3 regions of the Chitinophaga caeni genome follow, and region 3 is predicted to be linked to each of the others. Evidence: riboswitches for the same ligand, from Rfam matches in the RefSeq annotation. Region 3 holds a riboswitch; each other region holds the start of a gene.
The links. Region 3 has a riboswitch for cobalamin ahead of COR50_RS21175 (ribonucleoside-diphosphate reductase small subunit). Riboswitches for the same ligand answer to the same signal wherever they lie in the genome.
Positions count from the first base shown of each region.

Region 1: it holds a riboswitch for cobalamin, as region 3 does, so the genes downstream of both, COR50_RS03045 (TonB-dependent receptor plug domain-containing protein) here and COR50_RS21175 (ribonucleoside-diphosphate reductase small subunit) in region 3, are expected to answer to the same signal.
Region 2: it holds a riboswitch for cobalamin, as region 3 does, so the genes downstream of both, COR50_RS10425 (DUF5074 domain-containing protein) here and COR50_RS21175 (ribonucleoside-diphosphate reductase small subunit) in region 3, are expected to answer to the same signal.

Region 1 is NZ_CP023777.1:745,891-750,109, reverse strand. Features, by position in the region: gene COR50_RS03050 (DUF6580 family putative transport protein) at 1-484, opposite strand, end outside; gene COR50_RS03045 (TonB-dependent receptor plug domain-containing protein) at 505-2,436, opposite strand; cobalamin riboswitch at 2,533-2,751, opposite strand; gene COR50_RS03040 (APC family permease) at 2,815-4,155, shown strand.
Region 2 is NZ_CP023777.1:2,442,972-2,447,190, forward strand. Features, by position in the region: gene COR50_RS10405 (glycosyltransferase family 9 protein) at 1-687, shown strand, start outside; tRNA gene COR50_RS10410 (tRNA-Gln) at 801-871, shown strand; tRNA gene COR50_RS10415 (tRNA-Gln) at 928-998, shown strand; gene COR50_RS10420 (hypothetical protein) at 1,343-1,540, opposite strand; cobalamin riboswitch at 1,787-1,972, shown strand; gene COR50_RS10425 (DUF5074 domain-containing protein) at 2,040-3,350, shown strand; gene COR50_RS10430 (pirin family protein) at 3,507-4,219, shown strand, end outside.
Region 3 is NZ_CP023777.1:5,045,426-5,049,644, forward strand. Features, by position in the region: gene COR50_RS21170 (ribonucleoside-diphosphate reductase subunit alpha) at 1-661, opposite strand, end outside; gene COR50_RS21175 (ribonucleoside-diphosphate reductase small subunit) at 884-1,858, opposite strand; cobalamin riboswitch at 1,989-2,192, opposite strand; gene COR50_RS21180 (hypothetical protein) at 2,467-4,020, opposite strand; gene leuC (3-isopropylmalate dehydratase large subunit) at 4,219-4,219, shown strand, end outside.

The DNA of each region.
Region 1 (4,219 bases), 980 kb from region 3:
CCAGGTCCAAGCATTGCAAATAACCGTTGAAATCCCTCGTAAATGGTTGACCGGTAAGGATGTTGGTGCCGCCTGACATCCATACACCGAAGTCAGATACGATCCAGTGAAATAATGCGGCGCCAACCGCACCCAGGATAAATTTCATGACGGTAATTTTATGTATCCATTGGCCGATAAGCACCATGCCGGCAAATGCAATATAGTTGTAATACCAGCCCCGGTATAACAATCCACTTAAATCAGATTTATAAACAAACTGCATCATTACAACATCGCTTAGCCATAAAGCCAATAAAGGAAACAGGTAAGCCTTCCATTTGTCCGAAAAATAAGCGCCGCCAAACAGGGCCATTGCACCGATCGGTGTGAAATTAGAAAAGGGGGTAAGCTCACCGCTATTAAGCACTCTCAGGGTTCCTACAATCAGGATGAAGAGTACTAATAAACCTGTTCTCGGGTTAATTTTCTTGTTTTCCATCATGTGATTATTATATGTGTATATTAAAAATTAAATTGTAATCCGCCGTTGACATTGAATTTCCTGTTATTATATCCCCAGATATCAAAATATTCTTGATCGGTGATATTGCGGGCGTCAACGAAAAGGTTGAGATGTTTATTGATTTGATAAGATGCGTATACATCTACCGTATAATAACTTTTCAATGGAACGGAAGGTGCATTATACTGCTTCTCCCAGCGCTTGCTATACCATTTACCTACCAGGGAAAGGAAAAGTTGATCATTGACCTGGTAACCTAAACCTGCATTTAATGCATGTTCCGGCCTGCGGAACAAATTGTTGTAGGTGCTGTCTTTATCAATAGTTTTACCTTTTACGTACGTGTAATTCAAGTTGAAACGCAGGTCATCCGTTATATTCCAGTTGCCTTCAATCTCGGCTCCGTATATTTCCTGTTTGTCTGCATTTACATAATAACTTGGCTCCGGATAAATCCCGGAATAGAAATCGATCCAGTTTTTAACTTCCCGGAAAAAGCCTGTAACCCTGAAATTGATCTTTTTTGAATAAAAGCCTTGGTAACCTGCTTCATAGTTTAACGAAGATTCAGGGTTTAGGTTACGGTTTCCAAACTCGGAAAATAATTGATATAAAGTGGGTGTTTTATAAGCGCTGGATATATTGGCAAAAATCTTATGCTTATCGTTGATAACATATGCAGGGTTGAACGAAATCGTTTGATTGTTTCCATAAACGGAATGGTAATTGAACCTGCCGCCGATTTCCATTGTAAAACCACCGAGATTATGCAAGAACAATGAAGCGTAATGGCTGAATTGATTCATATGCGCACTGTCAGGACCCAAGCCTGTAATGGGAAATGCCGACTTGTATTGCTCGTCCGTATTAGACGTACGGTAATCAGCGCCCACGATCAGCTGTACTTCCTTGGTCAGATCGAAGTTGACATAAGTTTCCAATTGATGTGTATTGGAGATATAATCTGCATAATAATAGTAGTCAAATTCCGTAACGGAATCTTTCATTTGGTGGCGATCATTCTTTTGATAATTGTATGTAAAGAACCAGCTACCTTTCTTGAAATTATAACGGTTGTTAATGCCTGCGAGCAAGGTATTATTATGTAGTTTATTCCGGGTTTGATCGAGGAATGCGCCGCCATCTAAGCCGGTTGTATATTTCGAATAATTGACGAATCCTTTTATTTCCCAGTTATCTCCAGGTTTAAAACCTATGCTTGCATAGCCCTGGTTGCGGGTAAAGCCATCCTTATCAAAATTTTGTTTGCCGGTGGAATCATAAGCGCTGGAAAATCCCTTGCTGGAGAGATAATTGTACCCGGCCTGGTAAGACCATTTCCCGGCTTGACCGCCGAGGTTCGCATTGGCGTTGTAAGTATCGTAACTACCGTAAGCCAACTGGCCGGATATGCCTAAAGGTTTATCGGCATTTTTCTTGGTGATAATATTAATTACCCCGGCAGTGGCATCAGAGCCGTATAAAGTTGATTGGCTGCCCTTTAGTATCTCGATTCTTTCGATCTGTGAGACAGGTAAAAAATTTATATCAAACGTATTATTAATGGTAGAGGCATCGTAAAGTGGAATACCATCGATCAGGATCAAAGTATTGCCACTGGAAGCGCCCCTGGTATAAACTTCCTGGTTGGAGCCCAGGTTGTTTTCGGCGCCGTTAACAACGATCCCAGCTTGGTTATTAAGGATGGAGCTTAAAGTTTTGCCACTGTTCCTTTTTAAATCTTCTGCTGTAATTACGGTTACAACCTTACCGGTTTCCGACAGTTGCTTGGGGAACTTGGCGGCGGTTACCACGACGGTATTAAGCTGGTTGGTTGCGGTTGAATCTTTCGGTTGGCCATGTTGCGCCAATGCTGTAGACAATCCGGCTCCCCAGAATAAGAGGGGGAGGATAATTTGCTTCTTTTGCATAATTTTTTAGCGATCCTTGAAAAATGCCACGGAACAGGAATATGAAAGATATAATGCCGGGAAGGCTTTACATCCTCGCTTTTTTCCCGAAAGCGTGGTGTGTAGTTGAAATTGGCAGGTCTTCTGGCTTACCTGATCCGGTGGCGCCTTCCCATTTTCAAAGAAAACAGTGGCTTTGAATACCAAGGATGTATTCCCCAAATGAATGGGGCAGGATTACAGCTACGGGAATAGCCCCGGTTTTGCACCGGTGTTCCCTTTTAATGTGGATGACAACTAGGGTGTTGTTCCACAACCAATAACAGGGCAAACCTACGCTATTTTGATGGATTTTAAATTTTCGATAAAAATTAATCTTTGAATATTATCTTACAATCTATGAGCATCAAGCCCAAATTAGGATTATTCGATCTCACCATGATCGTGGTGAGCCTTGTGATAGGCATGGGAATATTCCGAACACCTATTAATGTTTCCAGGGAAGTAAATGAGCCTTGGCAATTTTTACTGATTTGGGTGATCGGTGGTTTCGTAACTCTTTGCGGGGCTTTGACTTATGCAGAGATCGGCTCCCGTTATCCCAAAGCCGGTGGGTTTTACAAGGTTATGTCTTACTGTTACCACCCGGCTTACGCTTTTATGATCAACTGGACGGTATTGATCTCTAATGCAGCTTCGGTGGCCGCGGTTTGCATGATCGGGGCAGAATACATTGGCCCGGTACTATTGCCGGCATCGCTGCAAAATAATGCCGGTCTAAAATTAATTGCTTTTGGAACAGTAGCTCTACTGTACACGGTAAATATGATCGGCATACGCATGAGTGCGAGTTGGCAAAATATCCTAACCGTTATAAAGATATTAATGGTGTTGGTATTGTGTATGACGATCTTCGTCGGGGATGTCCAGGCGCCGAAAGCTGTTGAATCTATAACAGGACACAACGGTCATAACTGGTTATACATGTTTGGCGCCGCCTTGGTGCCGGTATTCTTTACCTACGGGGGGTACCAGCAAACTATTAACTTCGGAAGCGACATCAAGGAGCCGGCCAGGAATATGCCCAAGGGCATTTTTATTGGCATGGCAATCATCATTACGGCATATTTCACGATCAACTATGCATATATTAAAGTGATTGGCTTCGAGCAACTGAAAACGACCGATGCTTTAGCTTCGAGGATGATGCAGGCATTTTTCGGAGAAAGCGGCTTCAAGATTACTTCGGTATTATTGTTTATCTCGGTGATGGGCTACGCTAATGTGAACTTGATTAGCAACCCACGCATGTATTATGCAATGGCCGAAGATGGGGTTTTGCCAGCTATTTTCATGCGTGTGAACCCGGCAACACAGGTGCAGCAAGTAGCCTTAACGGTGTTTACCGCGTTGATTATCATCGTGATATTTTTCCTGGGCACCTTCGATAAAATGTTGAAATACGTGATGCTCTTCGACACGATCGGGTTAGCATCCGCCGCGGCATCAATATTCGTATTGCGAAGGAAAACCAAGTCTATGGACGGGCTTGGGATTTATAAAATGAAATCATACCCGTATACAACACTTATATTTGTATTGGTGTATTTAATGGTAACTGTAAATATTTTCATCCAAGATTGGAAAGGAGCCTTAATAGGTTTGAGCATTTTCTTTGTAGGGCTTCCATTATATTTTGGGGCTAAAAAGGTAGTCAGGGAGGAAATTACCAACAATTAATTTGAAACGGTAATTAAGGTTGCTTGTCTAATTATTCGTGACATATTGCTGAGGCAATAAAATG
Region 2 (4,219 bases), 2.6 Mb from region 3:
CGTGCAGAAAAGAAAGCGTTGACCCGCCGCGAAAACAAGGAATTGAAACCTTTGCAAAGCACCGTAGATCGTTATGCAAGCGTATTTCGAGAGCTGGGTTTGCAATTTGATCTACTACCAATCGAAAGGCAGCAGAAAACATTGCAACCGGGTACCTTACAATTGACGGGGGAGAAGCGAACCGATACCTGGATAGGAATAGCGCCGTTTGCAGCGCACCGGGAAAAAATGTATCCCCTGGATAATATGAAGGAAGTCATTCAACATTATGCAGCGCAACCAGGTGTTAAAGTATTGCTTTTTGGGGGTGGAGAGGCCGAAATTCGGGCTTTAAACGAATTGGAAGTAAAATATCCGTCAGTAGTCTCATTAGCCGGGAAAATTGGCTTAAATGAAGAATTAGACGTGATATCCAATCTCGATGTTATGTTGAGTATGGATTCGGCCAATATGCACCTGGCATCCTTATTCGCGGTGCCGGTGGTGAGCATTTGGGGTGCAACGCACCCTTACGCGGGATTCATGGGCTATGGCCAGGAAATGATGAATGCCGTGCAGGTTGATCTTTCGTGCCGGCCTTGCTCGGTTTTCGGTAATAAAACTTGTTTCCGTGGAGATTGGGCATGTATGGAGCAGATATTGCCCCCGATGATAACGCATAAAGTGGATAATGTGATAAAAAAATAAATCTTTAAAAGACTTATTTGTATCCTGTTTCGACAAAAAAAATGATTGAAAATCAAAAAAATATTTTGCAGAAATAAAAAAAGTTCTACTTTTGCCATCCCAAACGAAATGCTTGCCCGATAGTATAATGGTAGTACGACAGATTTTGGTTCTGTTTGTCTTGGTTCGAATCCAGGTCGGGCAACAATAACAAGTTTAGTTGCTAGGCTCAGTTAAGTTCTTAAATACAAGCATTTCGATTGCCCGATAGTATAATGGTAGTACGACAGATTTTGGTTCTGTTTGTCTTGGTTCGAATCCAGGTCGGGCAACATAAAAAGTTATAATATGAAAGGATAGGATGTTGGTCTTATCCTTTTTTGTTTTCTTATTAATTAGTAAGTTAAATTCACTCCTAACTTCAAGCCCGGATAACCAAATTCTTGTATCGGAAAATTTGTCGTTTTGCCTGAATTCCCGGATCGATATTGCTGCGGGAATGTATAATTTATCGTATAGTTTTCGAATCATACCAAGGCTTAACTCTCTTTTGCCGGATAGTATTTCCGGTTTTCGGGAACGGTAACCCAATAATTGTGAAAGCCCGGTTTCAGGCATGTTTAGCTCTCCAATCTGAACTTTATACCCAGGCAATAAATATGATTTTTAATCATTGTTATCCGGCTAATATTGCTTTAAATTTACTTGAATTCCTTACCAGGTCAAGGAAATAAGCGAAGGATGATATATTCAGCCCCACCAGGAAACCATGGAACTTCGCACCGTTGATAGGGAACGGTAGCTTGCCGATACACTTGTACAAAAGCTCGATCGCGCGATCAAATTGGCGGCCGTGATGGCCAATTTGTGCCATTTTTGGTACTCGTTTTGGGGCAAGCAAAAAAGTACAAGAAACGAGCAGGTGGACATTGAATCGAACTTTTAAGGGATACGATAATTTTTCATTGAAAATCGATATTCAATTTCCAACATCGGTGATCAATCAAAAGCTATTTTCAAGCAATGTTTAATTTTTTTAATTCGGAAAACAAAGTACACCATGTAACATATTCCCTTCCCCCACCGTTCTAAGATTTGGAGAATACCGCGCTAAAATGTAGGTTTGCGCCTGCAACCGGGTTACATCTGTCGATGTATGAAAAGGGAATCCAGTGGAAACCTGGAGCTATCCCCGTAGCTGTAAACTTGATAAAATTACTTGGCTTTCCCCTGCCACTGTACTTCATTACGGGAAGGCTGCCAAGTACAAGTAAGCCAGAAGACCTGCCCGTTTGTATTGCCATCCTTCTTTCGGGCGAAAAGATGAGCTGGATCGAAGAGTATAAACTTAAAATAGATACAAACACACCCACATGAAGAAAAATTTAATAGGTTGGTTAGCTTTAGCTGCCATTCTTGTTGTTGCTTGTAATAAAAATAATGATGATCCTACGATCCGCCCGTTCGTTACCACGGAATTTAGCATGGATACGATAGATGTCGGCCAGTCGGTTGACCTGAAGCCTACCGTGGAAATGAAAGATGGCGCGAGTTTTCAGTGGAAGGTGGATAACGAGGAAGTTAGTAAAGATACCGCTTATACCTACACTGCTTCCAGCCGCGGTAACCATAGGGTTGTGTTTACGGCTAGCAATGCCGCCGGAAAAGATTCCGGGGTATATCAAATTTTCTCTCCTGGTGAATATGACCTCGGTTTTAGCCTGATTACCGAAGGCTGGTTTGGTCATGGTACCGGCAATGTTTTATTTTATAGTTACCTGCGCGATGAGTTGACTGACAGTGTGTTTATCAAGGAAAACCCCGGTAAAGCCCTTGGCGAAATCGGTAATACCTTGCAATATGGAACGGTTAGTTTCGATAAGATGTACCTCGTGGTAAAAGCAGGTGGACCATTGGTTAAAGTTGATCCTTACACAATGAAAGAGCTCGGTAGAATCGATAATTTACCCGGTGATTTCGGGACTTCTTTCCTCGGTTTGGATACCGAGAGGGGATTACTTGGTACGAACGATGGTGTTTACGTGGTCAATCTCTCTACCATGACAATCGATGGTACCAAGGTGCCTAACATTACGGGGCCTGTAGGAAACATGTTACAATACGGGGACCGTGTTTTCGCATTGACCCGCGATAGCGGTATCGTGGTTTTCCGCTCTACGAATTATAGCACTATTAAAAAATTAGGACAGGCAGATTTCGGTTTCGCTGCCGCTAAAGATGGTTTGATATACGCTGCCAAGGACAATAAATTATGGGGGATGAACCCGAATAACTTGGCCGCGGATACGATTACTTTACCATTTACTACTACCTCGCCTTGGGGTGCATGGAGAAGTGTGCCGATGACAACATCCAGCAAAGACAATTCCGTTTATATCGCACCCCCGGACGGATGGGCCGGCGGCGCCAAGATATATCGCTACCTGAAAGGAAATGCTTCCAGCGTTAGCGAACCTTTCTTCACGTTACCGGGAGGAGAATATTTTTACGGAGCAGCGATTGCTTACAATGCATGGAAAAATGAAATCGTGGCAACGGCAACCAACAGTTCTTACGGAGGGAATGTGAATTACCTGTATTTCATCAACGCAACCTCCGGCGCCGTGAATAAAAAGATTACGTTTAATGGCTATCATTTCCCTGCCATGTTATTGATGTATTAGCCTTGACTATAAATTTTCTAATAGTTTATATTACAATGGAGCTTCGTTATGAAGCTCCATTTTTTTGATACTTATCGAAAGCTTGTTTGGCAAGAATATTGACAACTATAAGTGTGATTATTTGTTATAAATAATAAATGAAACACGCTCGTCCATATGAAGAAGAATTTGGTTTTTATCTTGAATGGGGTTGTCAAAAATGCCTATGCGAAGGAGAAAGTATTGCAATTGATCCCGAACCGTAAATTAACTTCTGCAAATCCTGTTGTACTTTGGCAACATGTAATGCCGACGGAAATTAAGCAGTCTTCAGATGCGAAAATTGTAGAGCCGCATCCTCACCGCGGTTTTGCAACGGTAACATTTATGCTGCAAGGAGAAGGGTATCATTATGATAACGCGGGGCATGAAACCATATTGAAACCGGGCGATGTTCAATATTTATTTGCAGGTAGCGGAATCTTGCATTGTGAAAATCCTTCGGCACGGTTCGCCGGCTTAGGTGGAACTTACGAGTTATTGCAACTCTGGTTGAATGTTCCTGCCAAGTTCAAGATGGATCAACCGGTGTATCAAAGCGCTGTAAAGGTAGCCATCCCTGTTATCGTGGATGAATTGGGTGTGAATCTACGGTTGCCGATCGGGCATTACAAGGGGGCGAAAGGCCCGATAGAAACCAAGCAACCTATTATTGCCATTACCGGGGAGATCCATAATAATCACGATGTTTGTTTAGAAGTACCTGCCGGGAATTGGGCCTTGTTATATGTTGCCAACGGTTCCGTTACTTTAAATGATGATGAGGATAACCCCGTCCATGAGCATCAACTCGCCGTATTGGATAAAGAACGCGAAGAACTCAAAATAAC
Region 3 (4,219 bases):
GCAAGAAACAGCTACTCATTTGCGGTTTAGGGGTACCGGCATTAAACAAGGTAGGTGTTGCATGCGTGAACCAACGTTCAGACATCAGGTTGTAAGTTTTGATCACGCTCTCGATATCATCTTTATGAATGCCAACAGCCACGCGCATGATCATATGTTGCGGACGCTCGGCGATCTTACCGTCAACTTTGAGCAAGTAAGAACGTTCCAAAGTTTTGAAACCAAAATAGTCGTACGCGAAATCACGATCATAAATGATATTAGAATCGAGCGTATCCGCATTTTTCTTGATGATTTCATACACCTCATCACTTAATAATGGAGCAGGTTTGCCCACTTTAGGATCGATGTATTCATATAATTTCTTCATCGTTTTGGAAAACGACTTCGTAGTGTTCTTGTGTAAGTTACTTACCGCGATGCGGGAAGCCAACAAAGCATAATCCGGATGCTTGGTGGTGAGTGATGCGGCTGTTTCGGCAGCGAGGTTATCCAACTCGGTGGTCGTGACGCCATCGTACAAACCAAGGATCACCTTCTTTGCTACATCTATCGCATCAACATAATCGGGGTTCAATCCGTAGCACAACTTCTCAATACGTGCCGTAATCTTGTCAAATTTAACAGATTCCTTACGGCCATCTCTTTTAATAACAAACATACGCGGTAAATTTTATGGGTAGTAATAATATTTTTCAATTGGTATTTGATTGCGCGCCTGTCATGCCTGTCTGCCGAGGTTCGCGGCTGTCTGCCGAGGTTCGCGACTGTCTGCCGAGGTTCGCGGCTGTCTGCCGAGGTTCGCGACTGTCTGCCGTGGTTCGCGGCTGTCTGCCGTGGTTCGCGGCTGTCTGCCGAGGTTCGCGAACCTCGGCTGCAAAATCTAAAAATCTTCATCGAGACTAAACGTCTGGGCATCCTTGTTACCGCCCAAAACGCCGGCTTTTTGATAATCACCGACCCTCTTCTCGAAGAAGTTCGTTTTACCTTGCAATGAAATCATCTCCATGAAATCAAACGGGTTGGCAGTGTTAAACATTTTCTTACAACCCAGTTCCGACAACCAACGATCCGCAACGAACTCGATATACTGGCTCATCAACTCGCTATTCATCCCGATCAGGGCAGCAGGTAAAGCATCGATAATAAATTCTTTCTCAATAGCAACGGCATCCCCGATGATTTCATGCACTTGCGTTTCGGATAATTTTCCTTCCAACATGCTGTATAACAAGCAAGCAAATTCACAGTGCATCCCTTCATCGCGGCTGATCAATTCGTTTGAGAAAGTTAAACCCGGCATTAAACCGCGCTTTTTCAACCAGAAGATAGAACAGAAGCTACCGGAGAAGAAAATGCCTTCTACCGCGGCAAAAGCTACGAGGCGCTCTGCAAAATTCCCGTTCTCAATCCAACGCAAAGCCCATTCTGCTTTCTTCTTCACAGCAGGAACAGTTTCTACGGCGTGGAACAAACGGTCTTTCTCTGCCGGATCTTTCACGTAAGTGTCGATCAGCAATGCATATGTTTCGGAGTGAATATTTTCCATCATGATTTGGAAACCGTAAAAACAACGGGCTTCCGGGATTTGAACTTCGCTCATGAAGTTCACGGCCAGGTTTTCATTAACAATACCGTCACTAGCAGCGAAAAAAGCTAATACATGGGAAATAAAATGACGCTCGCCATCCGACATATTCGCCCAATCTTTTAAGTCGCCGCTCAAATCAATCTCTTCAGCAGTCCAAAAACTAGCCTCATGCCTCTTGTACATTTCCCAGATCTTGGGATAATTAATCGGTAATAAAACAAACCTGTCTTTGTTTTCTTTTAGAAGTATCTCATTCTCGTTGTTCATATAGATAATATTTTTGGCAACAATGTGTGAAAAAATTCAAATTACTGCCGTTCCCGTACCAGCAAAGAGTACGTGGTAAAAGATTAGGTGATGTACACCCGGGCCAAATACCTTGGAACGCGAAGGTTTCGACATAAACGTTGCATTGGCAGGTCTCCTGGCTTTCCTTCCCGGTACCGCACCTTCCCCGTTGGTTAAGCGAGTGGTCAGTGGATTTTGGGCAACGGATAATGAACCATTCATTATCGGAATCACAGTAGCGCGTCTGCTCGTGAGTTTCACACGATTCCCTTTTCATCTCTCTTTGCTAAGAACCATTGCAACGAAGTCAAGAACTATTGCAAATGTAATGATCAAGAAATGCCCCGGTCGATAAAGTTGCTAACAGGTGTTAATAAAAGTTTTAAACTTTTTGTGAAGCTAATAGGGGTAAAGGTTACAGTAATTTTAGTGCCTTTTCATCAACTTTTTTGGCATGGTAATAATTAATAATCTGTAATAAACACATTTTATAGGCAACAATATTCCATTCATTTTTTCTTACTAAAATGACACTCTCCTTCAATAAGTTATAGCATTTCCTGGATGGACCCCTACCTTGTAAAAAACTAAATCCGCGGAACCTTATTTTTGAACTTTTCCCGGATTACATCCTGCACGGGCACACCATCAATTTTACTTTCCAGCCAGGAGATAATATCGAGGTAAAGAAAGGATCTTCTTTCATATGGATTTTTGGAAAGTTCTACCAAGCGATCTTTTAAATCGATGAATGCTGCCCTTAATGCTTTCGGATGCGCATAAATGTTCTTACGGAGGAATTTCAATATCTCTTCCATGACCAAACCCAAATCTTTATTCTTGGCAATGAAATGGTAAACGGATTTTATTAAATATTCTACCAGGCTATAATTCTCCAGTTCATAATGCGCGATCAGGTGTAATATCCTCGCGAAGCATTGGATATCTGCACGCAAATTACCGATACGTAAGTGTATGATTTTATTTAGATAAACAATGGCATTATTATTATCCCCGCTACCGAAATACAAACAGGCTATCTTGTAATAAAAAACTAATACACGGTGTTGGTCCACCGTTAATTGGTGCTGGCAAATTTGCTCTTCAACCTCGGGAACCAGCGAAAGTCCTTCGGAGAAAGTCCCCATCATGAAATGCTGGTTGATCTTGGCCGTGTAGATATATACAAAAGCGCTGGTAGCGGTACTTTCATTAAACATATCCTTGTTATTAGCCGTATAATCTTCCAAGGCATGCAAAACGTCTGCAAACCGCTCACCGTTTGCATTGTAAAAGTGCGCCGTCAGCAAATTATGCATCCCCTTGATATAAAGATCCGGATCATTTTTCTTGAGAGACGGATATTCATCGCATAAGTCCACCCACTTCTGCGTATACCGGTAATACATTAAGAAATCCTGCAAAATATAGTAATACCAGCAATAGGCTTGATAGAAATAAATCTTTTCATAGAAACTCAACTCGGACGGCATATTAGAATTGAGGCTGATGTCAAAAAAACTCTTGATCATCAACACATCTTTCTCATTGCGGGCATGGCCCAGCTTCAGGTAAAGACCGTACATACGTAAGGCCAAAGTGGAAAGTCGGCTCACGTTCGTAAGGTGCGCATTGAGCATGATTGATTCCTCGCTCAGTTCATCAGCCCTATTTTCCAAGCTCCGGGTAATGTGCCGGGATTCGATCAGTTTCTCAAATTCTATAATTTCAAACCAAAGCAGCACTTCCTCCTGTTCCTTGGCACTAGCTTTTGCCTTGGAAAGTAATTTTAAACTTTGCGTATATAAACCTTTGTTATACAGCACCCTAGCATAATCGATCTGCTCCCTTAAATCGATCATCGGATCTTTCTGCTTGTACAATAAGCGTAAACTTGTCAATAATTGTTTATATAAATGCGCCTTTACATTTGATAATTGTTGTTTTTTAATCCCGGGCGTTTTTTTCAGCAGTTGCTCCTCATCGTAAGTATTCAAGCGATCCATCGCGTTGAATAATTGTATGAAAAGTACATCTTCCTTGGAATTATTCTTGTTAAACGCCAACTGAAAATTCCTTTTCTCTGCTTTCGTCAAGGTTTTTATCAATATAAATAAGGCATCGTTCTGGCTGTTGGGCATCGTTGAAAGATGTTTATAAAATACTAGTTATCAATTCATTACATCCTCTAAAGGGCGGTTGTATATCGTAAATAGATGAAAAGTCACCATATACCGTAAGGCTGTTGACCGTTAGATTTGAGTAAACGTTATCGAAGTTACCGATTATTACAAAAATAGGAAACGGCATACAAAAGCAAATACTAAAGTAATTTACGAA